DNA from 4 places in the Rhodoferax sp. WC2427 genome. Region 1 is predicted to be linked to each of the others. Evidence: predicted binding sites of a transcription regulator. Region 1 holds the regulator's gene; each other region holds the start of a gene.
What was found. The regulator FNR, encoded in region 1, switches genes on or off when oxygen is low (the NO sensors DNR and NnrR bind a similar motif). The targets are predictions, from matches to a motif close to TTGATNNNNATCAA.
Positions count from the first base shown of each region.

Region 2: clpB (ATP-dependent chaperone ClpB) is a predicted target of FNR. The motif match lies at 5,173-5,186, and genes of this name have one in related genera.
Region 3: AB3G31_RS07930 (TraR/DksA family transcriptional regulator) is a predicted target of FNR. The motif match lies at 4,045-4,058, and genes of this name have one in related genera.
Region 4: AB3G31_RS01540 (fatty acid desaturase) is a predicted target of FNR. The motif match lies at 2,276-2,289, and genes of this name have one in related genera.

Region 1 is NZ_CP162006.1:461,391-468,414, reverse strand. It holds gene ccoN (cytochrome-c oxidase, cbb3-type subunit I) at 1-1, shown strand, start outside; gene ccoO (cytochrome-c oxidase, cbb3-type subunit II) at 11-700, shown strand; gene AB3G31_RS02215 (cbb3-type cytochrome oxidase subunit 3) at 716-853, shown strand; gene ccoP (cytochrome-c oxidase, cbb3-type subunit III) at 869-1,777, shown strand; gene ccoG (cytochrome c oxidase accessory protein CcoG) at 1,781-3,199, shown strand; gene AB3G31_RS02200 (FixH family protein) at 3,211-3,468, shown strand; gene AB3G31_RS02195 (hypothetical protein) at 3,478-3,729, shown strand; gene fnr (fumarate/nitrate reduction transcriptional regulator Fnr) at 3,707-4,426, opposite strand; gene hemN (oxygen-independent coproporphyrinogen III oxidase) at 4,554-5,942, shown strand; gene AB3G31_RS02180 (sulfite exporter TauE/SafE family protein) at 5,942-6,619, shown strand; gene AB3G31_RS02175 (creatininase family protein) at 6,630-7,024, shown strand, end outside.
Region 2 is NZ_CP162006.1:1,176,015-1,183,038, reverse strand. It holds gene AB3G31_RS05695 (tannase/feruloyl esterase family alpha/beta hydrolase) at 1-1,474, shown strand, start outside; gene AB3G31_RS05690 (MarR family winged helix-turn-helix transcriptional regulator) at 1,526-1,984, shown strand; gene AB3G31_RS05685 (helix-turn-helix domain-containing protein) at 2,138-2,449, shown strand; gene clpB (ATP-dependent chaperone ClpB) at 2,511-5,105, opposite strand; gene AB3G31_RS05675 (hypothetical protein) at 5,292-5,876, shown strand; gene AB3G31_RS05670 (molybdenum cofactor biosynthesis protein MoaE) at 5,895-6,377, opposite strand; gene AB3G31_RS05665 (isoaspartyl peptidase/L-asparaginase family protein) at 6,432-7,024, shown strand, end outside.
Region 3 is NZ_CP162006.1:1,645,680-1,652,703, forward strand. It holds gene AB3G31_RS07915 (ABC transporter substrate-binding protein) at 1-842, opposite strand, end outside; gene AB3G31_RS07920 (EAL domain-containing protein) at 1,124-3,103, shown strand; gene AB3G31_RS07925 (hypothetical protein) at 3,244-3,624, opposite strand; gene AB3G31_RS07930 (TraR/DksA family transcriptional regulator) at 3,626-3,997, opposite strand; gene AB3G31_RS07935 (aldo/keto reductase) at 4,252-5,235, shown strand; gene AB3G31_RS07940 (NAD(P)-dependent oxidoreductase) at 5,243-6,154, shown strand; gene AB3G31_RS07945 (diguanylate cyclase) at 6,277-7,024, shown strand, end outside.
Region 4 is NZ_CP162006.1:328,886-335,909, forward strand. It holds gene AB3G31_RS01530 (AAA-associated domain-containing protein) at 1-238, shown strand, start outside; gene AB3G31_RS01535 (OmpW family protein) at 314-904, opposite strand; gene AB3G31_RS01540 (fatty acid desaturase) at 1,053-2,159, opposite strand; gene pyk (pyruvate kinase) at 2,435-3,868, shown strand; gene fba (class II fructose-bisphosphate aldolase) at 4,175-5,239, shown strand; gene AB3G31_RS01555 (hypothetical protein) at 5,418-5,567, opposite strand; gene AB3G31_RS01560 (YidB family protein) at 5,891-6,364, shown strand; gene AB3G31_RS01565 (M20 family metallopeptidase) at 6,433-7,024, opposite strand, start outside.

The DNA.
Region 1 (7,024 bases):
AAAGATATCCATGGCTGACAACAACAAACCCATTCCATTCTTCTCGCACGAAAAGATCGAGACGAACAACTTTCTGATGATCGTGCTGATTTTGCTGGTGGTCGCCGTGGGCGGGCTGGTGGAGATCGTGCCGCTGTTCTTCCAGAAGTCCACCACCGAGCCCGTCACCGGACTCAAGCCCTACACCCCGCTGCAGCTGATCGGCCGCGACATCTATCTGCGCGAGGGCTGCTACAACTGCCACTCGCAGATGATCCGCCCGTTCCGCGCCGAAACGCTGCGGTATGGCCACTACTCGGTGGCTGGTGAGTTCGTCTACGACCACCCGTTCCAGTGGGGCAGCAAGCGCACCGGCCCCGACCTGCAGCGCGTGGGCGGCAAATACAGCGACGAATGGCACCGCATCCACCTGCACAACCCCCGTGACGTGGTGCCCGAGTCCAACATGCCCAGCTACGCCTGGCTGGAGACCGCCCTGGTCGACCCCACCGTCGTAGCCCCCCGCATGCGGGCCCTGCGTACCGTGGGCGTGCCCTACACCGACGCCGAGATCGCCGGTGGCGCAGCGGCGGTGAAAGACAAGACCGAGCAAGACGCATTGATCGCCTACCTGCAGATCATGGGCCGCGCCCTGACCGACCAGCTGGCGGCCAAGGCCGCCGAGACGGTTCCTCCCGCGCCTCCCACACCGGCTCCCTGAACCCGAAAGCCACTTATGGACGTCACTACCTTACGCATTGCCGCCACGGTCTGCAGCTTCATCACCTTCATCGGGATCATCGTGTGGGCCTATTCGCGCCGCAACAAAGCCCAGTTTGACGATGCGGCGCAGCTTCCCTTTTTACAGGACTGACCCCGAAGGATTTTTATGAGCGATTTCAATAGCGACTTCTGGTCGATTTTCGTCAGCGCGGTCTCGGTCGTCAGCATCGCCGCCTGCCTGCTCTTGCTGTGGATCACGGCCCGTAAGAAGGTGCCGTTCCAGGCCGACAACACCACCGGCCACGTGTGGGACGACGACCTGCGCGAGATGAACAACCCCCTGCCCCTGTGGTGGGTCGGCCTGTTCATCCTGACGGTGCTGTTCTCCATCGGCTACCTGGTAGCCTACCCCGGCCTGGGCAGCTTCAAGGGCACACTGGGCTGGAGCCAGGTGGGCGAATACGATGCCGAAGTCTCCAAGGCCAACCACGAACTGGAGCCGCTGTACGCCCAGTTCACCGCCCTGCCCCCCGAGAAGCTGGCCGGTAACGCCCAGGCCATGGCGGTGGGCGAGCGCCTGTTCATGAACAACTGCGCACAGTGCCACGGCTCGGACGCACGCGGCAGCAAAGGCTTTCCCAACCTGACCGACAGCGACTGGCTGCACGGCGGCACGCCCGACATCATCAAGCTCACCCTCACCCACGGCCGCATCGGCATGATGCCCCCCATGGCCGCCGCCGTGGGCACGCCCGACGACGTGAAGAACGTGGCCAACTACGTGCTCAGCCTGTCGGGCAGCCCCAACGATTCGCTGCGGGCGGCCCTGGGCAAGACCAAGTTTTCGGCCTGCGCGGCCTGCCACGGCGTGGGCGGCAAGGGCAACCCGGCCCTGGGTGCACCCAATCTGTCGGACGATATCTGGCTGCATGGCTGGGGCGAAGCCGCCATTATCGCCATGGTCAACAACGGCAAAACCAACCAGATGCCCGCCCAGAAAGACAAGCTGACCGAGGCACAAATCCATGTACTGACCAGCTACGTATGGGGTTTATCGAACAAGCCGACGCCGTAGGCCATGCGTAAAACCATCCCCATCACACCGGTAGTCGCCGATGGCGAAGAGCTGGTGTCGCTGTACGCGGCCCAGCCCAAAATCTATCCGCGCTCGGTGCAGGGCCTGTTTGCCCGCTGGCGCTGGGGCATGGTGTTCCTCACGCAACTGGTGTTCTACGGCCTGCCGTGGCTGCAGTACGGCGAGCGCCAGGCGGTGCTGCTGGACCTGGCAGCGCGGCGCTTTTACCTGTTTGGCCTGGTGCTGTACCCGCAGGATTTCATCTACCTGACGGGCCTGCTGGTGGTGTCGGCGCTATCTCTGTTCTTGTTCACCGCCGTGGCCGGACGGCTGTGGTGCGGCTTTACCTGCCCGCAGACGGTGTACAGCGAAATCTTCATGTGGATCGAGCGCCACATCGAGGGCGACCGCGGCGCACGCATGCGCCTGGACGGCGCGCCCCTGTCGGCCCAGAAGCTGGGAAAAAAGTGGGCCAAACACGCGGTGTGGATTCTGCTGTCGCTGTGGACCGGCTTCACCTTTGTGTCGTACTTCACCCCCACGCAAGAGCTGCTGCAAGAGTCGCTGCACCTGAACTTTGGCTCCTGGGAGGTCTTCTGGGGCCTGTTCTACAGCGCGGCCACCTATGGCAACGCAGGCTTCATGCGCGAGCAGGTGTGCAAATACATGTGCCCCTACGCCCGCTTCCAGAGCGCCATGTTCGACAAGGACACGCTCATCGTCAGCTACGACACCCGCCGCGGCGAGCCGCGTGGTGCCCGCTCCCGCAAGGCCGATCCGGCGGTGCTGGGCCTGGGCTCGTGCGTGGACTGCACTCTGTGCGTGCAGGTCTGTCCCACCGGCATCGATATCCGCCAGGGTTTGCAATACGAGTGCATCAACTGCGCCGCCTGCGTGGACGTGTGCGATGGCGTGATGGACAAAATGGGCTACGCCCGGGGCCTGATCCGCTTTGCCACCCAGAACGGCATTGCCGGGGGCTGGAATGCGCGCCAGATTCTGCGCCGGGTGCTGCGACCCCGGGTGCTGATCTACACCGCACTGCTGTGGACCATCGCTGCCGTGCTGCTGGCCACGCTGCTGCTGCGCACCCCGCTGAAGGTCGACGTGGTGCGCGACCGCGCCGCCCTGTCGCGCATTGTGGGCGGTGGCCAACTGGAGAACGTCTACCGCCTGCAGGTGATGAACGCCACCGAGGCACCGCAGCGCTACACCCTGTCGGCCCACGGGCTGGACGGGCTGGTGGTGGCATCGGAGACGGAAGTGGAAGTGGGTGCCATACAGTCGCGCTGGGTCGCGGTACGCCTGCACATCCCCTACGGTTCGGCCACGCCCGGTTCGCACCCGGTGGTGTTTGACATCCAGAGTGCCGACGGCAAAGACCGCGTATCCGAAAAATCCACGTTCATCGTGCCCCGATAAGGAGAAGACCCATGTCTGAAAAAATCCCACAACCTTGGTGGAAATATGGCCACGTGTGGCTGGTCATCTCCGGCCCGCTGTTGGTGGTGGTGGCGGCACTGGTCACCGCCTGGCTGGCCTTCACCCGGCAAGACCCGGTACTGGCGCAAGACTATTACCGCCAGGGCCAGGAAATCAACAAAACCCTGGCCCTGCAGGGCACACTGGCCCCGGCCGAGCTGGGGCGCAACCATGCGGCCACGCCCCCCGGCGCGGTGCGGCAGAAGTAGGAGCGCGGCATGGCAGTGCAACGCATCACCAGCGTGCTGTGGTCGGGGTTTTTGGGGGCGTGTCTGCTAGAAGGCCTGGTATTTGCGGTAGTCGATCCGACGAGCCTGCACTGGCTGGGCCAGCCTCTGGACCTGTCACGCCAGGGGGTCTACAGCCTAGCCTTCTTTGCCTTCTGGACCGTGGCGGCGATGATCAGCAGCCTGACCCTGCTGGTGGGCCAGCCGGTGGGCGAAGCGACTATAAACAGGGTTGAAGATTGACGATGCGCTTGAGCGCTTCGGTGTCCAGGATGCGGATGTGGCGCTGCTTGACTTCGACCACGCCGTCCTCGGCAAACTTGGAGAAAGTGCGGCTCACCGTCTCCAGCTTCAGGCCCAGGTAGCTGCCAATTTCTTCGCGCGTCATGCGCAGCACCAGTTCCAGCGGCGAGAAGCCGCGCGCGTGCAGGCGCTGCACCAGGTTCAGCAAAAAGGCCGCCAGCCGCTCCTCGGCCCGCATGCTGCCCAGCAGCAGCATGACGCCGTGTTCACGCACGATCTCGCGGCTCATGATCTTGTGCACATGGCGCTGCAGGGCGTTGACTTCGCGCGACAGCTCTTCGATGCGGTCAAACGGCATTTCGCAGACCTCTGCATCCTCCAGCGCCACCGCGTCGCAGGTGTGCTGGTCGTTGACGATACCGTCCAGCCCGATGATCTCGCCCGCCATCTGGAAGCCCGTGACCTGGTCGCGCCCGTCTTCGGTGGTGATGGAGGTTTTGAAAAACCCGGTGCGGATGGCGTACAGCGCGGTGAATGCCTCGCCATTGCGGAACAGCGTGGTGCCGCGTTTGACCTTGCGGCGCAAGGCCACCAGGCCATCAATTCGCTCCAATTCCTCCTGGTTTAGACCGAGCGGCATGCACAATTCGCGCAGATTGCAGTTCGAACAGGCGGCTTTGATGGCGATTGGGGTCATGGGCGTAGTATGAACTTTTTTTAAGTCACTATTTTCTGGCACCCACATCTGCATGCCGTTTGATCCACATCAATGGAGGCCAGGACCGTTCACGGCACATTGCAGGCATGCAACAAAAGCGCTCGCCATGACCCGTGTTTTACCCCGTGTTGCCACCGAACTTCTGCAGCGTTACGACGTGCCGGGGCCCCGCTACACCTCTTACCCCACCGCCGACCGCTTCGTCGAAGCCTTCACCGGCGAAGACTACGCCCGCGCCCTGCGCCTGCGCCGGGCCACCGCCACCGCCCTGCCGCTGTCGGTGTACGTGCACATCCCGTTTTGCGAGTCGCTGTGCTACTACTGCGCCTGCAACAAGATCATCACCAAGCGCCATGAGCGCGGTGCCGCCTACCTGCAGTACCTGGAGCGCGAAATGGCCCTGCACTCCGCCCAACTGGGCGTGGGCCGGGCGGTCAGCCAGCTGCATCTGGGCGGCGGCAGCCCCACTTTTTTGAGCGACGGCGAGCTGGCCCAGCTGATGGTGCTGCTGCGCCGCCATTTCAACCTGGCGCCCGGCGGCGAATACGCCATCGAGGTCGATCCCCGCACCGTGGATGCCGAACGGCTGGCGGCCCTGGCCGCGCTGGGCTTCAACCGCCTGAGCTTTGGCGTGCAGGACTTCGATGCCGACGTGCAAAAAGCCGTGCACCGCGTACAGCCCGCACAGCAGGTGTTCGACCTGGTGGCCGAGGCACGCCGCCTGGGCTTCGACTCCATCAACACCGACCTGATCTACGGCCTGCCGCGCCAGACGCCCACCTCGTTTGCCCGCACCCTCGAGCAGGTGGTGGAGCTGCGCCCCGACCGCATTGCCCTGTACGCCTACGCCCATTTGCCCGAACGCTTCAAGCCACAGCGCCGCATTTTGAATGCCGACCTGCCCAGTGGCGCCGCCAAGCTGGCCATGCTGTCGCAGGCGCTGGAGGCCCTCATGGGGGCCGGCTACGTCTACGTGGGCATGGACCATTTCGCCCTACCCAATGACGCACTGGCGGTGGCCAAGCGCCAGGGGCGGCTGCACCGCAACTTCCAGGGCTACAGCACCCAGCCCGACTGCGACCTGATCGGCCTGGGCGTGTCGGCCATTGGCCGCATCGGCCCCACCTACAGCCAGAACGCCAAAACGCTGGAGGCCTACTGCGACATGATCGACCAGGGCCAGCTGCCCGTGGTGCGCGGCCTGGCCCTGGGCCGCGACGACCTGGTGCGCCGCGCCGTCATCATGGCCATCATGTGCCAGGGTGCGGTGCAGTTCGAATCCATCGAGCTGGCCTACCTGGTAGACTTCCGGGCCACGTTTGCCACCGAGTTGCTGGCCTTGCAGCCCCTGGTGGAGGCCGGCATGGTCACGGTGGATGCCACCAGCATCCAGGTCACCGCCACCGGCTGGTTCTTCGTGCGCGCCGTGGCCATGGTGTTCGACCGCTACCTGCAGGCTGACCAAAACCGCGCCCGCTTTTCACGGATCATTTGATGGTCTCCACCCTGGCCTGGACCGCTCTGCTCATGGGCCTGGCCGGTGGCCCGCATTGCGCGGGCATGTGCGGCGCAGCCTGTGCGGGCGTGGTGCGGGTAGCGGGTGCCCGCCAGGGCATGCTGCAACTGCAGGCCGGACGCTTGCTGGGCTACACGCTGGCGGGTGCCTTGGCCGCCGCCACCGTCAACACGCTCGCCTGGCTCACCGCCCCCGCCGCCGCGCTGCGCCCGGTGTGGACGCTGTTCCACGTGGCCGTGCTGGTCTGGGGCGGCACGCTGCTGGTGCTGGCGCGGCAACCCATGTGGGTGGATGGCCTGGGCCGCAACCTGTGGGCCAGCCTGCGCCCCCGCGTAGCGGGCCGGTCGTGGATCCTGGTGGCCGGGGCCGCCTGGGCGCTGATGCCGTGCGGCCTGCTGTACTCGGCGCTGCTGGTCGCCTCGCTCAGCGGCGGGCCGCTGGATGGCGCACTGTGCATGGCCTTGTTTGCCCTGGGCAGCAGCATCACCCTGGTGGCCGGGCCCTGGCTGTGGGTGCGCCTGCAGGCCTGGCGCAGCCCCCAGCGCAAAGAATGGGGCATGCGGGCGGCAGGTGCATCGCTGGCAGGCGTGGCCGTATGGGCTTTGGTGCACGACATGGACCCGCGGGTTTTGGAGTTCTGCCGAAGCCTGTGGTGAAATTCGCCCCATGCACACTCCACCTCGCTTCTGGGCCGACCTCACCACCCGCGACTTCGCGCTGCTCGACCCGGCCCGCACCGTGGCCGTGCTGCCCGTGGCCGCCACCGAGCAACACGGCCCGCACCTGCCGCTGAGCGTGGACACCACCCTGGTCGATGGCGTGATTGCCGCCGCGCTGCCGCTGCTGCCCACCGATGCCTCGGTGCTGGTGCTGCCGACCCAGCAGGTGGGCTTCAGCCCCGAGCATGTGCGCTTTCCGGGCACGCTCACGCTGTCCAGCGAAACCCTCATCCGCGTCTGGACCGAGCTAGGCGCCTGCGTGGCCCGCAGCGGGGTCAAAAAGCTGTTGATCTTCAATGCCCACGGCGGCCAAGTCAGCCTGATGGACATCGTGGCCCGCAC
Region 2 (7,024 bases), 710 kb from region 1:
CCTGGTCAAAGGCAAGATGAACCAGCGCACCAGCCCGGTCGACGGTGCCAGCTACGCCATCGGCTTCGAGATCCGCCTGCCGGTGGCCTGGAATGGCCGTTTTCTGTACCAGGCCAACGGCGGGCTGGACGGCAGCGTGGTCACCGCCCTGGGCAACACCAGCGGTGGCGCCCCGGTCGCGCCCGGCCTGAGCCAGGGCTTTGCGGTGCTCAGCTCGGATGCCGGGCACGGCGCGCCCACGCCCTTCTTCGGGCTGGACCCGCAGGCCCGGCTGGACTACGGCTACCAGGCCGTGGCCAGCCTCACCCCCATGGCCAAGAACCTGATCAAAACCGCCTACGGCAAATCGCCCGACCGCTCGTACTTCGCAGGCTGCTCCAACGGTGGGCGCCACGCCATGGTGGCCGCGGCCCGCTACGGCGACCAGTACGACGGCATTCTGGCGGGCAACCCCGGCTTTCACCTGCCCAAGGCCGCCACCACCCAGCTCTGGAAAGCCCAGCAGTACGCCAGCATCTCCAGCCTGGACAGCAGCAACCAGCCGGTGCTGACCAGCGCCGTGACCCCGGCCGAATTCAAGATGGTCAGCGACAAAATCGTCGCCAAGTGCGACGCGCTGGACGGCGTGGTCGACGGCCAGGTGCAAGACGTGGCCACCTGCCAGGCCGCCTTCAACCTGCAAACCGACGTGCCCAGTTGCAGCGGCGCCCGCGACGGCAGCTGCCTGAGCCCGGCGCAGAAAACCGTGCTGACCAGCATCTTTGCCGGGCCCAAGAACAGCCAGGGCCAGGCGCTGTACAAGGGCACCTGGTTCGACCCGGGCATTGCCGGGGCCAACTTTGCCAGCTGGCACTTTGGCTCGCCCGCCACCCGGGATGCGGGCGCGGTGGCCTTCATCTTCACCACGCCGCCCAGCACGGTGGCCGCCTTTAACGCCAGCACCGGGCTGCAGTACGCGCTGAACTTCAGCATGGACACCGACTACCCCAAGATGTTTGCCACCAACAGCACCTACACCGATTCGTCCTGGTCGTTCATGGTGCCGCCGGATGAAACCAACCTGGCCACCCTGCGCAACCGCGGTGCCAAGCTGATGGTCTACCACGGCGTGGCCGACGGCGTGTTCTCCCCGGTGGACACCGCCGACTGGATGGACCGCCTGCAAACCGCCAACGGCGGCAGCGCCGACCGCTTTGCCCGCCTGTTCCTGGTGCCCGGCATGAACCACTGCTCCGGCGGCCTGGCCACCGACCAGTTCGACATGCTGGCCCCGCTGGTCAACTGGGTCGAAAAAGGCCAGGCCCCCGACAGCGTGCTGGCCCACGCCCGCGGCGCCGGTGCCAACGTGGTCAACACCGAGCTGCCCGCCTCCTGGTCGCCCACCCGCACCCGGCCCTTGTGCGTCTACCCCAAGGTGGCACGCTACAAGGGCAGCGGCGACGTGGAAAGTGCCGACAGCTTCAGCTGCAAGTAGCTGTCAATAGGTGTGCACCATGGGGCTGAAAACGGCTGGCAAAATAGCGCCATGACCGTATCCAGCCCCCCCAAGTTCGCCAGCACCGTCGACAGCACCATGCTGGAGGGCCTGGTGGGCTACAACGCCCGCCGGGCCTACCTGGTCATCATCGAGATCTTTTTGAAGCGCATGGCGGTGTACGACCTGCGCACGGTGGACTTCTCCATCCTGTCGCTGATCACGCACAACCCCGGCATCACCTCGCGCCAGCTCTCCGCCACCCTCAGCCTGCTGCCGCCCAACGTGGTCGGCATGGTCAGCGCCCTGGAAAAACGCGGCCTGATCGAACGCCAGCCCCACCCCCTGGATGGCCGTGCCGTGGGCCTGCATCTGACCCCCGCTGGCGAAGCCCTGGTGGCAGAAGCCGAAAGCACCGTAGAACGGCTGGAAATCGAAGCCACCAGCAGCCTGACGGCCACCGAGCGCAAAACGCTGATTCGCTTGCTGCAAAAAATATACCGGACGTAATTCAGTTACAGCGCAGATACCTCGTGCATACAATGCTATTAAACTAGTAGCAGTTTTGATTTTTGCGGTATAGTTGGTCCACTGCATTGGCGTGTAAGAACCCGTTCCAAGCGTCTTGCACGGCCCCAACCAATACACCGAGGAGAACACACCATGAGTTCCAAAGAAAACGTCGCCGTCCACCAACTGCTGGCCCTGCTGGAATCCCGCTACGCCATCCGGGTGCTGTGGGCTCTGCGCGACGGACACGCCCAAACCTTCCGCCTGCTGCAAGACAGCGTGGGCGGTGTCACCCCCAACACCCTGAACACCCGCCTCAAAGAGCTGCGCGAAGCCGACCTGCTGACCCACGGCTCCGAAGGCTACAGCGTCACCCCCAGCGGTGCCGACCTGCTCAAGCGCCTGAGCGACCTGCAAGCCTTCGCCGGCAAGTGGTCCACCGCCCAGGCCAAGAAGGTCAAGTAACCGTCTGGATTCCAACAAAAAAGGGGCTGGGAAGTGATTCCCAGCCCCTTTTGCATGCCCATCAGGCCTTATTGAAGCTAAATTGCCCTGGCGCCTGGATCGGGTCCACTTCGACCTTGATCACGTCCTTGGGCGGGAACTTGCCTTCCAGCAGCAGCTTGGACAGCGGGTTCTCGATGCGCTGCTGGATCGCGCGCTTCAAGGGCCGCGCGCCAAACACCGGGTCGAAGCCGACCTTGGCCAGCTCGGCGATGGCCGCAGGGGAGATCTCCAGCGCCAGGTCCATCTTGGCCAGGCGGGCTTGCAGCACCTTGATCTGGATCGCGGCGATGGCCTCGATGTTCTTCGCGTCCAGCGCGTGGAACACCACGGTCTCGTCGATGCGGTTCAAGAATTCCGGGCGGAAGTAGTTCTTCAGCTCGTCCTGCACCGCGTCCTTGATGTCCTCGTAGTCCTGGCCCACCATGTTCTGGATGATGGGCGAGCCGATGTTGCTGGTCATCACGATCACGGTGTTCTTGAAGTCCACAGTACGGCCCTGGCCGTCCGTCAGGCGGCCATCGTCCAGCACCTGCAGCAGCACGTTGAAGACATCCGGGTGGGCCTTTTCCACCTCGTCCAGCAGCAGCACGCTGTAGGGCTTGCGGCGCACGGCCTCGGTCAGGTAGCCGCCCTCCTCGTAGCCCACGTAGCCGGGCGGCGCGCCAATCAGGCGGGCCACCGAATGCTTCTCCATGAACTCGCTCATGTCGATGCGCACCAGGTGGTCTTCCGAGTCGAACAGAAAGCCCGCCAGCGCCTTGCACAGCTCGGTCTTGCCCACGCCCGTGGGGCCCAGGAACAGGAAGGAGCCGGTGGGCCGGTTCGGGTCAGACAGGCCTGCGCGGCTGCGGCGGATGGCGTTAGCTACCGCCGTGATGGCCTCGTCCTGGCCCACCACGCGGTCGTGCAGCTTGACCTCCATCTGCAGCAGCTTGTCGCGCTCGCCCTGCATCAGTTTGCTCACTGGAATGCCGGTGGCACGGGCCACCACTTCGGCGATTTCCTCCGCGCCCACCTGGGTGCGCAGCAGGCGCGGCGCGCTGGTGGCGCCTTTGACAGATTCCTTGTCTTGGGTTTCCTTGAGTTGCTTTTCCAGCTCGGGCAGCTTGCCGTATTGCAGCTCGGCGACCTTGTTGAAGTCGCCCTTGCGCTTGAGTTCTTCGATCTGGAAGCGCATTTTCTCAATCGCCTCCATCACCTGCGCGCTGCCCTGGGCCTGGGCTTTTTCGGATTGCCAGATCTCGTCGTAGTCGGCGATCTCTTTTTGCAGCTTGGCAATTTCTTCCTCGATCAGGCCAAAGCGCTTGACCGAAGACTCGTCTTTCTCGCGGCGCACGGCTTCGCGCTCGATCTGCAGCTGGATCAGGCGGCGGTCGAGCTTGTCCATCACCTCGGGCTTGGAGTCCATCTCGATCTTGATCTTGGCCGCGGCCTCGTCGATCAGATCGATCGCCTTGTCGGGCAGGAAGCGGTCGGTGATGTAGCGGTGGCTGAGCTCGGCGGCGGCCACGATGGCCGGGTCGGTGATCTGCACGCCGTGGTGCACTTCGTACTTTTCCTGCAGGCCGCGCAGGATGGCGATGGTGGCCTCCACCGTGGGCTCGCCCACCAGAATCTTCTGGAAGCGGCGCTCCAGGGCGGCGTCTTTCTCGATGTATTTGCGGTATTCGTCCAGCGTGGTGGCGCCCACGCAGTGCAGCTCGCCGCGCGCCAGGGCGGGCTTGAGCATGTTGCCCGCATCCATGGCGCCCTCGGCCTTGCCCGCGCCCACCATGGTGTGCAGCTCGTCGATGAAGACGATGGTCTGGCCTTCGTCCTTGGCCAGCTCTTTGAGCACGGTCTTCAGGCGCTCTTCGAATTCACCGCGGAACTTGGCCCCGGCCAGCAGGGCCGCCATGTCCAGCGAGAGTACGCGCTTGCCTTTGAGCGATTCGGGCACCTCGCCCGCCACGATGCGCTGGGCCAGGCCTTCGACGATGGCGGTCTTGCCCACGCCGGGCTCGCCGATCAGCACCGGGTTGTTCTTGGTGCGGCGCTGCAGCACCTGGATGGCGCGGCGGATTTCGTCGTCGCGGCCAATCACCGGGTCCAGCTTGCCCATGCGGGCGCGCTCGGTTAGGTCCAGGCAGTATTTCTTGAGGGATTCGCGCTGGCCTTCGGCATCGGCGTTGTCCACGTTCTGGCCGCCGCGCACCGCGTCAATCGCCGCTTCCAGCGATTTGCGGGTCAGGCCCGCGGCCCGCACCTGCTGGGCAAAGTCGGCCTTGCTATCGGTCAGGGCCAGCAAAAACAGCTCGCCCGAGACGAACTGGTCACCGCGCTTGATGGCTTCTTTCTCGGCCCCCTGCAGCAGGCTGACGAAGTCGCGGCTGGGCTGCACCTGGTCTTGCCCGTGCACCGTGGGCAGCTTCTTGAGCGCCGCCTCGGCCACCGCCAGCAGGCCGGGCACGTTCACGCCCGCGCGCTGCAGCAGCGCCTGCGGGCCGTCGTCCTGGCGCAGCATGGCCGCCAGCACGTGGGCGGGCTCGATGTAGCCGTGGTCGGCACCGAGTGCCAGGGTTTGTGCGTCGCCCAGGGCTTCCTGGAATTTGGTAGTAAGTTTGTCTTGTCGCATGTGGATCTCCAATGCTGTGACAGATGGGCCGGATGCCTGCATTTTCAAGGCGCTGCAGTGGGCAAGCTTGCGCCAGATCAAACCAGGGGTAGATAAAGAATCAGGCTCTTGTGCCGATGGGACAGGCGCAGGCAGCTATAAAAACAGAAGCAGATGCGACGGAGCCCAAAGTCCTAAAATTGGTCCATGAACATCCACCAGCTCTCGGCCCGCTACAACCAGGAGCAAGACCGCATTCTGGTGCGCATCAACTCCACCGAGGGTTCCGAGATGCGCCTGTGGCTCACCCGCCGCCTCACCCTGGCCCTGTGGCCCACGCTGAACAAGGCGGTGGTGGAGCATGTGGCGCGCCAGGACGGCAGTGCCTCCCACCTGCGCGATGAGGCCAGCAAGAAGATGCTGGCCGACTTCCAGCGCGAAGCCGTGCTGCGGGATGCCGACTTTTCCACCCCCTACCAGGACGCGCCCGATGCCGTCGCGCCCACCACCTTGCCCCTGGGCAGCGCCCCGCTGCTGGTGACCGAGGTGCGCATCACACCGGTGGCCAATGGCCCCCTGAAAATCGCCTTCAACGAGCAGCTGGCGGGCCAGGCCGACGGCCGCGGCTTCCAGGTGGAACTGGCCCCGCCGCTGGTGCACGGCCTGGTGCAACTGCTGGAGCGCGCCTTGCAGCAGTCGGCCTGGAGCGAAGGCAGCGAGGTGCTGGGCCCGCCGCCCTTGCCCACCAGCGACGCGCCGGTGGCGGCAGACCGGCCCAAGTACCTGAATTAGGCGGCCACCGGGCCAGCCTCAAGCGTTGCTGGCGGCAATGCCCCAGCGCTGCAGGGCGGCGTCGTCCTGCACGCGGGCATCCACCCAGCGCTCACCTTGCGGGGTGGTTTCCTTCTTCCAGAACGGGGCCTGGGTTTTCAGGTAGTCCATCAAAAATTCGCAGGCCTGGAACGCCTGGCCCCGGTGCGCCGAGCTCACCGCCACCCAGACAATCGGGTCCAGCGGCTGCAGCAGGCCCACGCGGTGGATCACCTGGGCAGCGTAGATGTCGAAGCGGGCCAAAGCCTGGTCCACCATGGCCTCGATGGCGCGCTCGGTCATGCCGGGGTAGTGCTCCAGCTCCAGGCTCAGCACCTCGCCCGTGGCATCGGGGTGCCAGTCGCGCACGGTGCCCAAAAAGCTCACCACCGCGCCCACGCGGCGGTCGCCCTGGCGCAGCGCGTCCAGCTCGGCGCGGGGGTCGAAATCGGCGGTCTGGATGCGAACACGGGGTGAAGTCATGCGGCTATTTTGCATCCAGTACAGTGGCTATTTTTGTTTTCCGGGGAGACCGCTTTGACCGTTCCGTACACCCTTGCCGTCCACGGCGGCGCAGGCACTATTGCCCGCGGCCAATCCGATGCTGCGCCCTACCACGCCGGGCTGCGCGCCGCGCTGGCCGCGGGCGAGGTGGTGCTGGCCCAGGGCGGCAGCGCGCTGGACGCGGTGGTGGCGGCGGTGCGGGCGCTGGAGGACGAGCCGCTGTTCAACGCCGGGCGCGGCGCGGTCTACACCTCGGCGGCGCAGCACGAGATGGATGCCGCGGTGATGGACGGGGCCACGCTGTCCGCCGGGGCGGTGGCGGGGGTGCGCACGCTGCGCAATCCGGTGCAACTGGCGCGCGCGGTGATGGATTCGACCTTCGTGCTGCTCAGCGGCGAGGGGGCCGAGCAGTTCGCCCGCGACCACGGCTTCGAGGCCATGCCGCCCGGCTACTTTCACACCGACCACCGGCTGGCGCAGCTGCACCAAGTACAAAACGCCGCCGGTGCGGCCATGCAGATGGACCACGCTGCGCCGCTGGACGAGACCCGCAAGTTCGGCACCGTGGGCGCAGTCGCCCTGGACAGCGCGGGCCATCTGGCCAGTGCCGTGTCCACCGGCGGCAT
Region 3 (7,024 bases), 1.2 Mb from region 1:
ATGACCTTCAGCTTAGGGTCGGCCTTCAGGGCGGCCAGGTCTTGGGGCTTGGGATAGGACATGGCCTGGCATTCACCGGCCTTGATCTTTTGCGCGCGCACGGCACCGTCGGTGGTGATGGCAAAAATCAGGTTGTCCAGCTTCACATCCTTGGGGTTCCAGTACTGCTTGTTGCCCGCGTAGCGGATTTGCGAGTCTTTCTGGTAGCGCTTGAGGATGTACGGGCCGGTGCCCACGGGCTGCTGGTTGATCAGCGCGGGTGTGCCCGCGGCCAGCAGCTTGTCGGCATGCTCGGCGGACAGGATGGAGAACACCGGCATGGCGATCTTGGCCAGCAGGTCAGGGTCGGGCTTTTTCAGCAGGAAGACGACCGTGTTTTCGTCGGTCTTGCGCACTGAAGCCACATTGCTGTCCAGGCCCGTGTCACCGGCGTAGGGGTACTGCGCGGGGTAAGCCTTGGCGAATGCGTTGCCCTTGTCGAACATGCGCATGAACGTGAATACCACGTCGTCGGCATTGAAATTGCGGCTGGGGGTGAAGAACTCGGTGGTGTGGAACTTCACGCCCTTGCGCAGGTGGAAGGTGTAGGTCAGGCCGTCGGGCGCGGTGTCAAACGACTCGGCCAGGGCGGGGACCACCTTGGTGGTGCCGCGCTCGAACTCGACCAGGCGGTTGAACAGGGCCATGCCTGCGGCATCGAAGGTTTGGCCGCCGGTGTATTGCGCAGTGTCAAAGCCTTCGGGGCTGGCCTCGGAACAGTAGACCATGGTGCCTGCGGCGTGGGTTGCCAAGGCTGCGACGGTCAGGCCCAGGGCCAGAACCAGTTTGCTCAAATTTTTCATGTTGCTCCAAATAGATCAAAACGCAAAGGCAGACGTGCACCTCGATGGTGCTCGAATCGTGCGGCACGGGGATTGGTACATACCCCAGCGTCTGCCAGCCGAATTATCAGCAGGTTCTATGCCACGGATGGGGCCAACGTCGCCTGCGCGTCACCAGGTTTGAGATCGATTTTTTTGTATTATTTTGTAATAAATAATATTTTTGCATACAATTTGTTTTATTAAATTTATGATCTGTGACCAGTTCGCAGACCCTCAATGCCGGAAAACTGAACCCCACGATGCTCGATGTATGGCTGCCCTTGCTGCAAGAACAGTTTCGCAATTACCCCGTGCTGATGCTGCAGGCTGCAGCCATCGTCGGTGTTTTGAGTACCGTGCTGGGCCTGCGGCGCAAAACCGCGCCGCTGCTGGGTTCGGGTGGCGTGGCGTACGGCTGGGCGCTGGGCATTTCCGGGTTCTTGCTGGTCGGCCTGGCATTTGACTTTCTGGCGCTGCCCTCAAAACCTTATCTCAATACCGACGTGCTTTTCCTGGGCGGCCTGTTTGGCGGCTGGCCGGGGGGTGCCATCTGTTGGGCGTGCATGGTGTGCGCCCGCCTGCTGTTCGGCGGGCTCACCAACGGCTTTACCGCCGCCATCGACATGGCTGTCCTGGCCCTGGGCGGCATCCTGATGCACCGCTGGGCGGCGGGTAAAAAGTTGGTGGAACTGTCGCTACGCGATGTCTGGGTGGTGTGGCTGGCCAAGATGGCGTTCAGTCTGGGGTCGGTGGTGGCGATTGGGGGGCTGGGGCTGATTCCCGGCAAGACCAACCAGAACCTGCTGGTGTTGCGCCTGCTGGGGGCGGCGCTGTCCTGGGCGATCCTGGGCGGCCTGCTGGTGCTGCTGCGCCGCGAAGCGCGCGATCGCGAGGTGGCCGAGCGGGCCCAGGCCCAGGAGCGCACCGACCCGCTCACCGGTTTGCCCAACCGCCGGGCCTTGCGTGAACACCTGGATGCCTTGGCGACCCGCGCGGGCGAGGGGGCCAGCAGCGTGCTGACCCTGGAGCTGTCCAACCTGGGCGAGATGGTGCGCCTGCACGGACATGGCTGGTCCGACCAGTTCTGGGGCCAGCTGGTGGCGGCCGTGCGCGCCCATGCGCTGACCTGCCCCCTGCAACCCTACGATCCGCACTACTTCATGCTGTCCGACCTGACCCTGTCCATCGTGCTGCGCGGGGTGACGCTGGAGAAACTGCAGTACACCGGCATGGCCGACCATTTTTATGCCGAGCTGTCCGACTACCTGCTGCGCACCCGCGCGGGCGAGGCTGCACCCCGTCTGCGCATGGGGGTGGCCATGGGCAACGACGGCACGCACAAGTCGGCCGATGCCATCTTGCGCAACCTCAGCCTGGCGCTGCAAAGCGATGCCCGGCCGCTGCGCTACTTTCACCGCTCGTTCGAAGAAAAAGCGCTGCTGGACGAAAAGCTGCGGGCCATGCTGGTCGGCTGGATCAGCGCGGGCCGGGCACCCCTGGCCTACCAGCCCAAGTGCGATCTGCGCACTGGCCAGGTGCTGGGGGCAGAAGCCCTGCTGCGCGCCAAGGACGCGAGCGGGCACCCGATTTCGCCACCGCTTGTGCTGGAGGTGGCGGCGCGCAACCAGCTGCTGATTGAATTCGAGTGGTGCACGGTGGAGACCGTGGTGCACGCCATCGGCGTTGGGCTGGCGGCCCAGCGGCCCTTGCCGCTGGCGGTCAACGTGTCGGCGGCTTCGCTCACCGTGCCGGGGTTTGGCCTGCGGGTGGTGTCGCTGCTGCGCCGAACCCGCACCCCTTGCGATTTGCTGACCGTGGAGGTGACCGAGAACAGCCCGGTGCCCGATATCGACACCGTGGGCGAAAGCATGGCGGCCATGGCCAGCGCCGGGGTGAAGCTGTCGCTGGACGACTTCGGCACCGGCTACTCGGGCCTGTCCATGCTGGCCAAGTTCACGTTCACCGAGATCAAGATCGACCAAAGCATGGTGGCCCGGCTGGAGCAGCCCCGCATGCAGGCCGCCGTGTCGCTGGCCCAGGAAAGCGCCGTGCGCTACCACGCCAGCCTGGTGGCCGAGGGCGTAGAAACGCCCATGCAGATCGAGCGCCTGTACGCGCTGGGCATCCGCTGCGGACAGGGCTACCACTTTGCCCGCGCCATGGAACTGGCCAGCCTGCTGGCCTGCGGCCGCCTTCCCCACGGCGTGCCCGTGGTGGCCGAACCGGTCTCCCAGTGGTAAGACGGTTGCTATTGAATCAGTAGCTGCTTACGCCGATACCATAAGCGCTGGCGCCTTATTTTTCATAAATTTCAGCGGGCTGCCGCCCTGCCGCTTTGGATGCGCCCGGGCTTGGCAGCAGACGCTCGGCGGCCATTCGGTCAATGGGCGATGGGTACGCCCGCCATCAGCTTGCGCATTTCAAACGCCTTGCGGGCCATCGCCACCAATTGGTTTTCGGTCGGGTGGTCCACCACCTCATAGCCCACGATCTGCGGGGCGAGGAGGGGGCGGTGCTTTTCGGCGTAATGCCGAAAATCGGCGGTGGCAGTGTGCGAGCCGGTCACCAGCACCTGCTGGACGCCGTCCAGCGCGTCGCAGACTTCGCCGAAGAATTCGTGCACGGTGCGGACGCCGCTGTTGTGCTGGCCGGTGGGGTGCTTGTGGGCCTGGATGCGCTGCGGTAGCACCTGCTCGGCATTGAATTGCACTACCAGGGCGGATTGGTGGTCGGTCAGTACGACGGCATGGAACAGCGGCATATCAAAGTTTCCTTTCAAAAATCGAGGCACAGGCCACGCAACGCAGAGACTGGGGCTCCACGCGCAGGCGTTCAAAGGGTATGGGCTGCGCGCAGTCCACGCAGGTGCCAAAGTGGGTGTCTTGCAGGTGTTGCTCGGCCCGGTTGATGGCCGCCAGCTCGCGCACGTCCATGTCGGTCAAGGCCATGTCGACCTCGCGTTCGCCCGCGTTTTGCGGGAAGTCGTCGCTGCCCTGTGCCAGGGCGTCCTGGGCGTGGTCGACCCGGGACTGACCGTTGTTGTGTTGCGCCAGATCGCTTTGCAGCGCAAGTCGGCGCGCCTGCAAGGCGCTGCCAATCGTGTGGAGCTGCTCTGGACTGAGGTGGTTGTGCATGGTGGTCTCCTGTGTTTGCATCATGGGCGCGGAGGGGCGGCAGGGTACTGATACAGATCAATGGCGGGCCAGTAAACATCGCCGGATTTGGCCGCAACCTGGGTAGGGAGATGCGTTTTATTGCTATTTAAATCGTAGCTTCTTACGCCCAATGGATAAGCGTGAGCGGCTATTTTTATTGGTATTGTTGATGCGCTGCACTAATTCGCCTGCGGTGCGATACTTGCCGTCCCCCCTACAACGAGACACGCACCATGCAATACCGCCCCCTTGGCCGCACCGGCTGGAACATCTCAACCGTCAGCTTCGGCGCCTGGGCCATTGGTGGCACCTGGGGCGAGGTCAGCGACGCCGAATCCATGGGCGCGTTGCACCGCGCGCTCGACCTGGGCGTGAACTTCTTTGACAGTGCCGACGTCTACGGCGATGGCCGCAGCGAGCGCCTGCTGGCCCAGCTCAAGCGCGAACGCAGCGAACCCTTCTTTATTGCCACCAAGGCCGGCCGCCGCCTGAACCCGCACGTGGCGGGCGGCTACAACCGCGAGAACCTGACCGCCTTTGTGGAACGCAGCCTGGTGAACCTGAACACCGACGCACTCGACCTGCTGCAACTGCACTGCCCACCCACCGACGTCTACTACATGCCCGAAGTGTTTGGCGTGCTGGACGACCTGCAAAAGGCCGGCAAGCTGCGCCACTACGGCGTGAGCGTGGAGAAGGTGGAAGAGGCGCTGAAGGCCATCGCCTTCCCCGGCGTGCAAACCGTGCAGATCATCTACAACCTGTTTCGCCAGCGCCCGGCCGATCTGCTGTTTGAGCAAACCCAGAAGCGCGGCGTGGGCATTCTGGCGCGGCTGCCGCTGTCCAGCGGTTTGCTCAGCGGCAAGATGACCGCCGACAGCCATTTCGAAGCCGACGACCACCGCCTGTTCAACCGCGAGGGCGCGGCCTTCGACAAGGGCGAAACCTTCTCCGGCCTGGACTACGCCGTGGGCCTGCAGGCCGTGGAAGCCATGCGCCCCCTCGTGCCCGAGGGCATGACCATGGCGCAAATGGCGCTGCGCTGGATCCAGATGCACCCGGCCGTCACCTGCAGCATCCCCGGCGGCAAGCGCGCCTCCCAGGTGGCCGATAACGTGGCCGCCGCCGACTTGCCCGCCTTGAGCGACAGCACCATGCAGGCCCTGGCCGCGGTGTACGAGCGCTTTGCCAAGCCCCTGGTGCACCAACGCTGGTAAGGCGAATATGACCACCGAAACCATCGGCTTCATCGGCCTGGGCCTGATGGGCCACGGCATGGCTAAAAACATCGTGGACAAGGGCTATGCGCTCACGGTCTACGCCCGCAGCGATTCCGAGGCGGTCACCGACCTGCTGCAGCGCGGTGCCGCCCGGGCCGACTCGCCCCAGGCACTGGCCGCACAGGCCACGGTGGTGTTCTTGTGCGTGACCGGCTCCCAGGACGTGGAGGCGCTCATTCGTGGGCCGAACGGCCTGGCCAGCGGCCTGCGCCCGGGGTCGGTGCTGGTCGACTGCTCCACCGCCGACCCCACCTCCACCGTGGCCCTGGCCGTCGAGTTGGCCGCCATCGGCGTGACGCTGGTGGACGCGCCCCTGAGCCGCACGCCCAAAGAGGCCTGGGCCGGCACGCTGGACACCATGGTCGGGGCCGACGCCGCCACCTTTGCGCGCATCCAGCCGATTTTGGCCACCTGGGCCGGGCGCATCGTGCACATCGGCGCGCTGGGCGACGGCCACCGCATGAAGCTGGTGAACAACTTCATCTCGCTGGGCTACGCCGCGCTGTACGCCGAGGCCCTCACCGTGGCCCAGGCCGTGGGCATCGCCCCCGAGCGCTTCGACGCCGTGGTCCGCGGTGGCCGCATGGATTGCGGCTTCTACCAAACCTTCATGGACTACACCCTGAATGGCAACCGGGAGGCGCACAAGTTCACCCTGAAAAACGCCTACAAGGACCTGCGCTACCTCGGCTCCATGGCCGACGCGGCGGGTATCGCCAACAGCCTGGGCAATGCCGTCAAAAACAGCTTTGGCCTGGCGCTGGCAAATGGCGGCGAAGACCTGTTTGTACCCATGCTGCCAGAGCTGGTGGGCCGGTTGAACGGGGTGGATCTGGTGCCGGGTGCGGTGAAATAGACCCGTCCGGGCTGCTTCGGTGCCCAAAAAGCACCCATGCTCGGTTAAAGTCTTGCCGTACAACGGCGTGCCCCTGCCGCCGAATGGATTTCACCGATGGATGCGAAGCGAGACCCCGTGCGATGACGCAGCAAGCGACCATTTCTAGTGAACAGACCATTGCCACCGCGCCCAGCCTGCCACTGTTGCGCGCGGTAGCCGACACCCTGGACAGTTTGGGCGTTGCCGTGTGCGTGTTTGACGATACCGACCACACCCTGCTGTGGAATGGCAGCTTCCTCAAGTTCTTCCCCGAGCATGCCGGGCAGGTCCACGCCGGGGAGCCCTACCGCGCCAACCTGCGCCGCTTCTACCAGGGCCGGCTGGCGGCGGACGAATTGGCGAAGATCGACAAGTACATCGACAGCGGGATCGCCCGCCACCGCACCCAGCAGCGCCCCTTTGCCTTTGAGCACCTGGGCGTGCGCCTCTGGGTGGCCTCGCTGCCCCTGCCCGGCGTGGGCCGCATCCGCATCTGGCAGGCACACACCTCGGCGACCGACCCGCAGGGCCCGACCATTCTGGCCACCACCGCCATTGACGGCGCAGCCCTGTTTGATTACGTGGCCGACGGTGTGATGGTCACCGGGGCCGATGACCGCATCCTCTGGGCCAACGCACCGTTTGTGCAGCTGTACGGCCTGCCCAGCCGCACGGCCGCCACCGGCGCGCACCTGGAATGGGTGTACCGCACCGCCTGGCAGGGTCAGGAGCCGCAGAGCCCGGCTCTGTTTGACGCGGGCTTGCTGACCCTGGCGGAGCACACCCACTTCACCGGGTCACCGTTTGAGCTGCCCCTGCCGGGTGCCCGCTGGAGCCGGGTGATCGGGC
Region 4 (7,024 bases), 130 kb from region 1:
TGGCCAGCAGCTGCTGACCCACGTGCCCTTGGCAGCGCACATCCGGCGCAACCTGGAATCCGAGCCCAACGGCACCCTGTCCGAAAAGCGCTTTCTGGACTTGCTGGAGGAGTTCATGGACGCGGTGGAGGCCCAGCGCGTGCTGCAGGTGGCCATTGAGTGGGGCCGCTATGGCGAGGTCTATGGCTACGACTACCACACCGGGCGGCTCACGCTGCCCGAGGAATCGGAAACCTGAGATGCTATTGAATTAAGAGCTGCTCACGCCGATTCCATAAGCATGGAGCGCCGATTTCCTATAAATCGGTGTGGCTTAGAACTTCCAGCCCAGGCCGATGCCAAACAGCACCGGGTCGACCTTGAAGGTGCCCAGCTTGGTGCCACCGGCGGCAACGTCGGTGCGGATGTAGACCTTCTTCAGGTCGAAGTTCAGCACCATGTTCTTGGCCACCGGAATGTCCACACCCACTTGCAGGGCGGGACCAAAGCTGTTGCGGTCCACCGTCACGCCTGCGGGCAGGTTCACCGAGCTCAGGCGGGTGTAGTTCAGGCCCGCGCCCACGTAGGGCGTGAAGTTGCCCTGGGGCGCGTGGTACTGCAGCGTCAGTGTGGGGGGCAGGTGCTTGAAGCTGCCGATGGCGGTGCCGCCTGCGCTCAGCGTTTGTTTTTGCGGCACGGTCAGCACCAGCTCGGCGGCGAAGTTGGGCGTGAAGAAGTAGCTGATGTCCAGCTCGGGCATCCACTTGTTGTTGATGGACAGCGAGAGCGGGGTGGTGTCGCCATTGGCGCTGTCCAGGTGCACGGCGCGGGCGCGAACCAGCCAGGGACCGGGGGCGCTGGACTGGGCCAGGGCGGCGGTGGACAGCAGGGCGCAGAGTGCGGCGGCGAATACGGTTTTTTGCATGGTCTTCTTTCAATCAGGTTGCGGGAACATCCCACCCCTTGATTACAGAAGACCGGGCCCTTGGGGACTTTGCGCCGCATCAAACCGTGTGTACACCGGGTTTGCGCCAGATCAAACGTCCACCAGGTTCACCCGGTTGAAGGACGCTTTATGGGCGAGCCGGACTGGTTGCCTGGCCCTGGAAGTCGGTCCAGCAGTGGCGCGTGAAGTCGTACAGCTTGCAGGCGCGTGCGGTGTCAAAGTACCAGCGCCATGAGAACGGCTGCACCACGATGCGCCCGGGCAGCAGCTCTTCCAGCTTGGCCTGTGCCACCTTGAGCTTGTACAGCGGGATGCTCATGTCCACGTGGTGGGCGGTGTGCTCCATGATGTGGTGCACCAGCGCGCCGATCTGCAGCGGGAAGGTCAGGTGCACCGTGGTGGACACAAACGGCTGGGCCCGCAGCCACACCGCGCGGTCGTCGTGCCACGACACCTTGACGTGCGTGTGGTGGCCGTAGATCACAAAGCCCATCATGTTGAACCAGAAGAACATCGGCACCGCAAAGCCCAGCAACAGCAGCAGTGCCACCGATTGGCCGGTGGCCAGCGCGGCGGCGGCCAGCGCGGCGATCCAGAGCAGGGCAAAGGCACTGACCAGAAGGCAATCCCAGGTGAAGACGGCACGGTGGGTGTTGCCCATTTGCGACTTCCCGGGAAACACCATCTTTTTCCACCAGATCTCCACCATGTAGTACAGGCCCGGCCCCCAGCCGCTGCGGTAGATGCGCTGCAGCACCCGGCCCACCGGCGACAGGGCCTGGTATTCCTGCTGCGTCAGCGGGGCCCAGACAAAATCCACGCCCTTGAGGTTGGTGAAGCCGTGGTGCACCACGTTGTGGCCTACATCCCACAGGCTATAGGCCGTGAGCGACGGCAAAAAGGCGATGCGGCCCAGCCATTTGTTCAGGCCGCGGTGCGGTGTCAGGCTTTGGTGGCAGCCGTCGTGGCCGATGACGAACAACCGCCCCACCACGAAACCTGCGGCCAGTCCGCACAGCAGCTTGGCCCACACAGATGCCAGCAACACGGTGCCGGTCAGCAGGGTGCCCAGCACGGCGTAGTCCAGTGCCAGCAGCCACAGGGCGCGCAGCGTGGTGCGCTGTGACAGGGGAATCAGCCAGGAACGGATCACCTTGCGGTGCGGCAGCGGTACGCCGGGTGCCAGGGGTACGGGTGGGAGGGTGGAAGTGTGGTTTTCAGTCGAAGATGACATGGCAAAACACGGTCAACGTGTATTTCAGGTGGGTGATTTGCCTAGCGAAGCCGGTGGCCGCGCATGGGTACGCAAATCAGCTGCCGCGATCCTATGCGCGCTGGGCGGCAGCCGTACTGACCCAGATCAAAGCATTTGCAGGGCGTGGCACCATGGTAACTTTGTACCAAGGCCCCGTGCCCGTGGCGCAACTAGGGTTTTCATGGTTGTTCTGTAACCTTTTAGTAACTACTTTCGTGTGAAAATGGAAACTAAATTACACCGGAGACTTTCGCATGCCCCGCCTCGCCACCAAAATTGTTGCCACCCTCGGCCCTGCTTCCAATTCGCCAGAAATTCTGGAACAGCTGATCCGAGCGGGTGTGAATGTGGTGCGGCTGAACTTCAGCCATGGCAAGGCGCAGGACCACATCGACCGCGCCATGATGGTGCGCGAAGCCGCTCGCCGTGCGGGCGTCGAAGTGGCCATCATGGCCGATCTGCAGGGCCCCAAGATCCGTGTGGCCAAGTTTGCCGAAGGCAAGGTCATGCTGGAGCCCGGCCAGAAATTTGTGCTGGATGCCGCCCGCACCGAACCCGGCGACATCTACGGCGTGGGCCTGGACTACAAAGAACTGCCGCGTGAAGTCAAGCCCGGCGACGTGTTGCTGCTCAACGACGGCCTGATCGTCATGACCGTCGAAGCCGTGCACGGCGAGGCGGTGCACACCATCGTCAAGCTCGGCGGCGAACTGTCCAACAACAAGGGCATCAACAAAAAGGGCGGTGGCCTGACCGCCCCGGCGCTGACCAGCAAAGACATGGACGACATCAAGACCGCCATGTCCTTCCAGGCCGACTACGTGGCCGTGAGCTTCCCCAAGAACGCCACCGACATGGAAATGGCCCGCCAGCTGTGCAACGTGGCTGCCGCCGAATTCCGCCACAAGCCCGGCATGATCGCCAAGATCGAGCGCGCCGAAGCCATTCCGCACCTGCAGTCCATTCTGGATGCCAGCGACGGCATCATGGTGGCGCGTGGTGACCTGGCGGTCGAAGTCGGCAATGCCGCCGTGCCCGCCCTGCAAAAACGCATGATCCGCATGGCCCGCGCCAGCGATAAGGTGGTCATCACCGCCACCCAGATGATGGAGAGCATGATCACCAACCCGGTGCCCACCCGCGCCGAGGTCAGCGACGTGGCTAATGCCGTGCTGGACGGTACCGACGCAGTGATGCTCAGCGCCGAAACCGCTGCCGGCAAGTTCCCCCTGGAAACCGTGCTGGAAATGGCCAATATCTGCCGCGAAGCCGAAAAGGCCGAGTTTGGCGAGCTGGAAGCCGACTTCAAGGGCAAGATCTTCAGCCGCATCGACCAGTCCATCGCCATGGGCGCGCTGTTCACCGCGCAGCACCTGGGTGCCAAGGCCATCGTGGCCATGACCGACAGCGGCTCCACCGCCTTGTGGATGAGCCGCCACAGCATCCACGTACCCATCTACGCCCTGACCCCGCGCCTGGCCACCCAGCGCAAGATGGCGCTGTACCGCAACGTGTTGCCTCTGTTGATGGACGCCAGCACCGACCGCGACACTGCGCTGGGACAGGCCGAGAGCCATCTCCTCAACCGCGGCATCGTGCAGCGCGGCGATGTGTACGCCATCACCTGCGGCGAGCCCATGGGTGCCCCCGGCGGCACCAATATGCTGAAGATCTGCCAGGTCAGCTGATGTTCCTGGAGGGCTGCCTAGCGCAGCCCTCGCTTCTTCCGGTGGCCCATGCAACGTGGGTCTTGCAGGCCCGCATGGCGGCCTGCACGGGCCGGTTTTCCTTGGATACGGGTGCCCAGGGCACGCGCCAACAAATAGTTACAAAGCTGTATCCGCCGGGTGGCGCGGCTTTTGCCTGCACGCCGTTGTTGGCACAACGCTAGAATTGGCAGAGTTACCAAGCGGTTACCAAAACGGCGGATACCACTCCGCGGCCTGGTTTTGGCCCGCTTTGCCCCCGTTTTTTTACTCTCTGGAACCACCACCATGGCACTCGTTTCTATGCGCGAACTGCTGGACCATGCCGCCGTCAACGGCTATGGCATCCCGGCCTTCAATGTCAACAACCTGGAGCAGGTCCAGGCTGTCATGCAAGCCGCCGACGAGGTGGGTGCACCCGTCATCCTGCAGGCCAGCGCCGGTGCGCGCAAGTACGCGGGCGAGCCCTTCATCAAACATTTGATCCAGGCCGCGATCGAGACCTGGCCCCACATCCCGCTGGTCATGCACCAGGACCACGGCCAAAGCCCCGAAGTCTGCCAGGGCGCGATCAACCTGGGCTTTAGCTCGGTGATGATGGACGGCTCCCTGCAGTCCGACGGCAAAACCATCGCCAGCTTTGACTACAACGTTGAAGTCACCCGCAAAGTGGTCGAGCTGGCGCACCGCGTCGGTGTGACGGTGGAGGGCGAACTCGGCTGCCTGGGCTCGCTGGAAACCATGCAGGGCGACAAAGAAGACGGCCACGGCACCGACGACGTGATGACCATGGCGCAGATGCTGACCGACCCCGAGCAGGCCGCCGAATTCGTGCAGCGCACCCAGATCGATGCGCTGGCCATCGCCATCGGCACCAGCCATGGCGCCTATAAGTTCACCCGCAAGCCCACCAGCGACATCCTGGCCATCCAGCGCATCAAGGAAATCCACCTGCGCATCCCCAGCACCCACCTGGTGCTGCACGGTAGCTCCAGCGTGCCGCAAGAGCTGCTGGCCATCATCCGCGAGCACGGCGGCGACATGAAGGAAACCTACGGCGTGCCGATCGAAGAGATCCAGGAAGCCATCAAGCACGGCGTGCGCAAGATCAACATCGACACCGATGTGCGTCTGGCCATGACCGGCGCGATCCGCAAGTTCTTCATCGAAAACCCCGAAAAGTTCGACCCCCGCGACTACCTCAAGCCCGCCCGTGAAGCCGCCAAAAAGCTGTGCAAACAGCGCTTTTTGGAGTTCGGTTGCGAAGGCCAGGCGGCCGGCGTCAAGGGCCACACCTTACAGGTGGTGGCGGGCCACTACGCCGACGGCCTGCTGGCCCAGGTCATCCACTAATTCGAAGGATTGGTAAGGTTCAGCCGAAACTCTCGGCCAGAACGGATGCCCGCCAGAAACACCGCAGAACTGGCTTTGCCAGGCTGCTGGTGTGGCCCCCTGCAAGGGGGTTGGATGCCACATGCGTACTCGGCTTTGCAAGCCGATTCCGGGGCAGTGGGCAAGCCTGGGGGTGTGCCTATCTTGGCCTGATCAGGCCGCAGCCGACCAGCCCGGCGGCGTTCAGCCGGTCGGCCATCAGCAGGGCCCCAGACAGGGCGGCAAACAGCGTCTCGCTCGACAAAATGGTGGCCGCGTGGCTGGCGTTGGCATGGCGCTGGCCCCGCACCTACTGCGTGTAGCCCAGGCCCGCAGCGGGGTGACCGGCAGGTACAGCGCGGTCAGCACCCCGGCGTTGGTCACGTGGGTCTGGCCAATGCCGATCTGCTGCATCACCACGCCCGCAAAAATCAGAAATCCCAACCCGGCCACCGGCAGCAGATGGCCTGCCAAGCGGGAGGGTGTGCAGGGTGGGTCTTGCCAGAGTGTGCAGATTGTCACGTATCCAATTTGACTTTTAGATGGTAGACAATGTGCGGTCAACCTGTGGGTTGTACCCGGCGTTGCGGGTGGCTGCAGCGTATTTTTTTCTCCACTTACCAAGGAAACACCATGGGCTTACTCGACTCGGTACTCGGCGCAGTTTTGAACAATGGCCAACAGCAGGCGCAACCCCAGGGTGGCCTGGGCGGTGGTTTGGGCGGCATCATCGGCATGCTGGCCAGCAACCCCCAGCTCATTCAGGTGGTGACGGGCATGCTGAGCAACAACGGCGAGCACGGTGGCCTGGGCGGCCTGGCGGCCAAGTTTGGCCAGGCCGGCATGGGCGATGTGCTGAATTCGTGGATTGGTGGCGGCCAGAACCAGCCCATCTCGGGCGACCAACTCGGCAATGTGCTGGGTTCGGACGCGCTGGCGGGTATTGCCGCCCAACTGGGCCTGGAGCCCGGTGAAGCTGCGGGCCAGCTGGCCCAGGTGCTGCCGGGTCTGGTAGACCACCTGACCCCGCAAGGCCAGGCCCCCCAAGGCGGCCTGGGCGACAGCGGCGACCTGTTCGGCATGCTGGGCGGTTTGCTGCAAAAATAGTAGCTAGTTACGCTTATTCCATAAGCGTAAAAGCCACTTTTCAGGAATGAAAAGTGGCTTTTTTACTTTCAAGCCGCGTCGGCCTGCAGCGGAAAACTGGCAATCACCTGCGCCACCGCGGCGGTGAGCTTCTTGGCGTAGGGCACGTGCAAAAACTCGTTCGGGCCGTGGGCGTTGCTCTTGGGGCCGAGCACACCGCACACCATCATCTGCGCCTTCGGGAAGCCCTGCGACAGCATGTTCATCAGTGGAATGGTGCCGCCCTGGCCGATGTAGCCGCAGGGCGCGCCAAATTGCGCCTGTGATGCGGCGTGCAGCGCGGTTTCGAACCACGGCGCAGTGCTCGGGGCGTTCCAGCCGGTGGCGGCACCGTCGGGCTGGAAGGTCACGCGGGCCTGGTAGGGGGCGTTGTCTTCCAGCAGGGTCTTGAGTTCTTGCACCGCCAGGGCTGCATCTACCAGCGGCGGCAAGCGCAGCGACAGTTTGAAGGCGGTGTAGGGGCGCAGCACGGCCCCGGCGTTTTTCAGCTCCGGCAGGCCCTCGGCCCCGGTGACGCTGAGCGTGGGGGCCCAGGTGCGGTTCAGCAGCGCCTGCACCGGCTCGGTGGTGGTGGGCAGGCACAGGGTGCTGGCACCGCCGCAGTCGTAATGTGCCCACGGG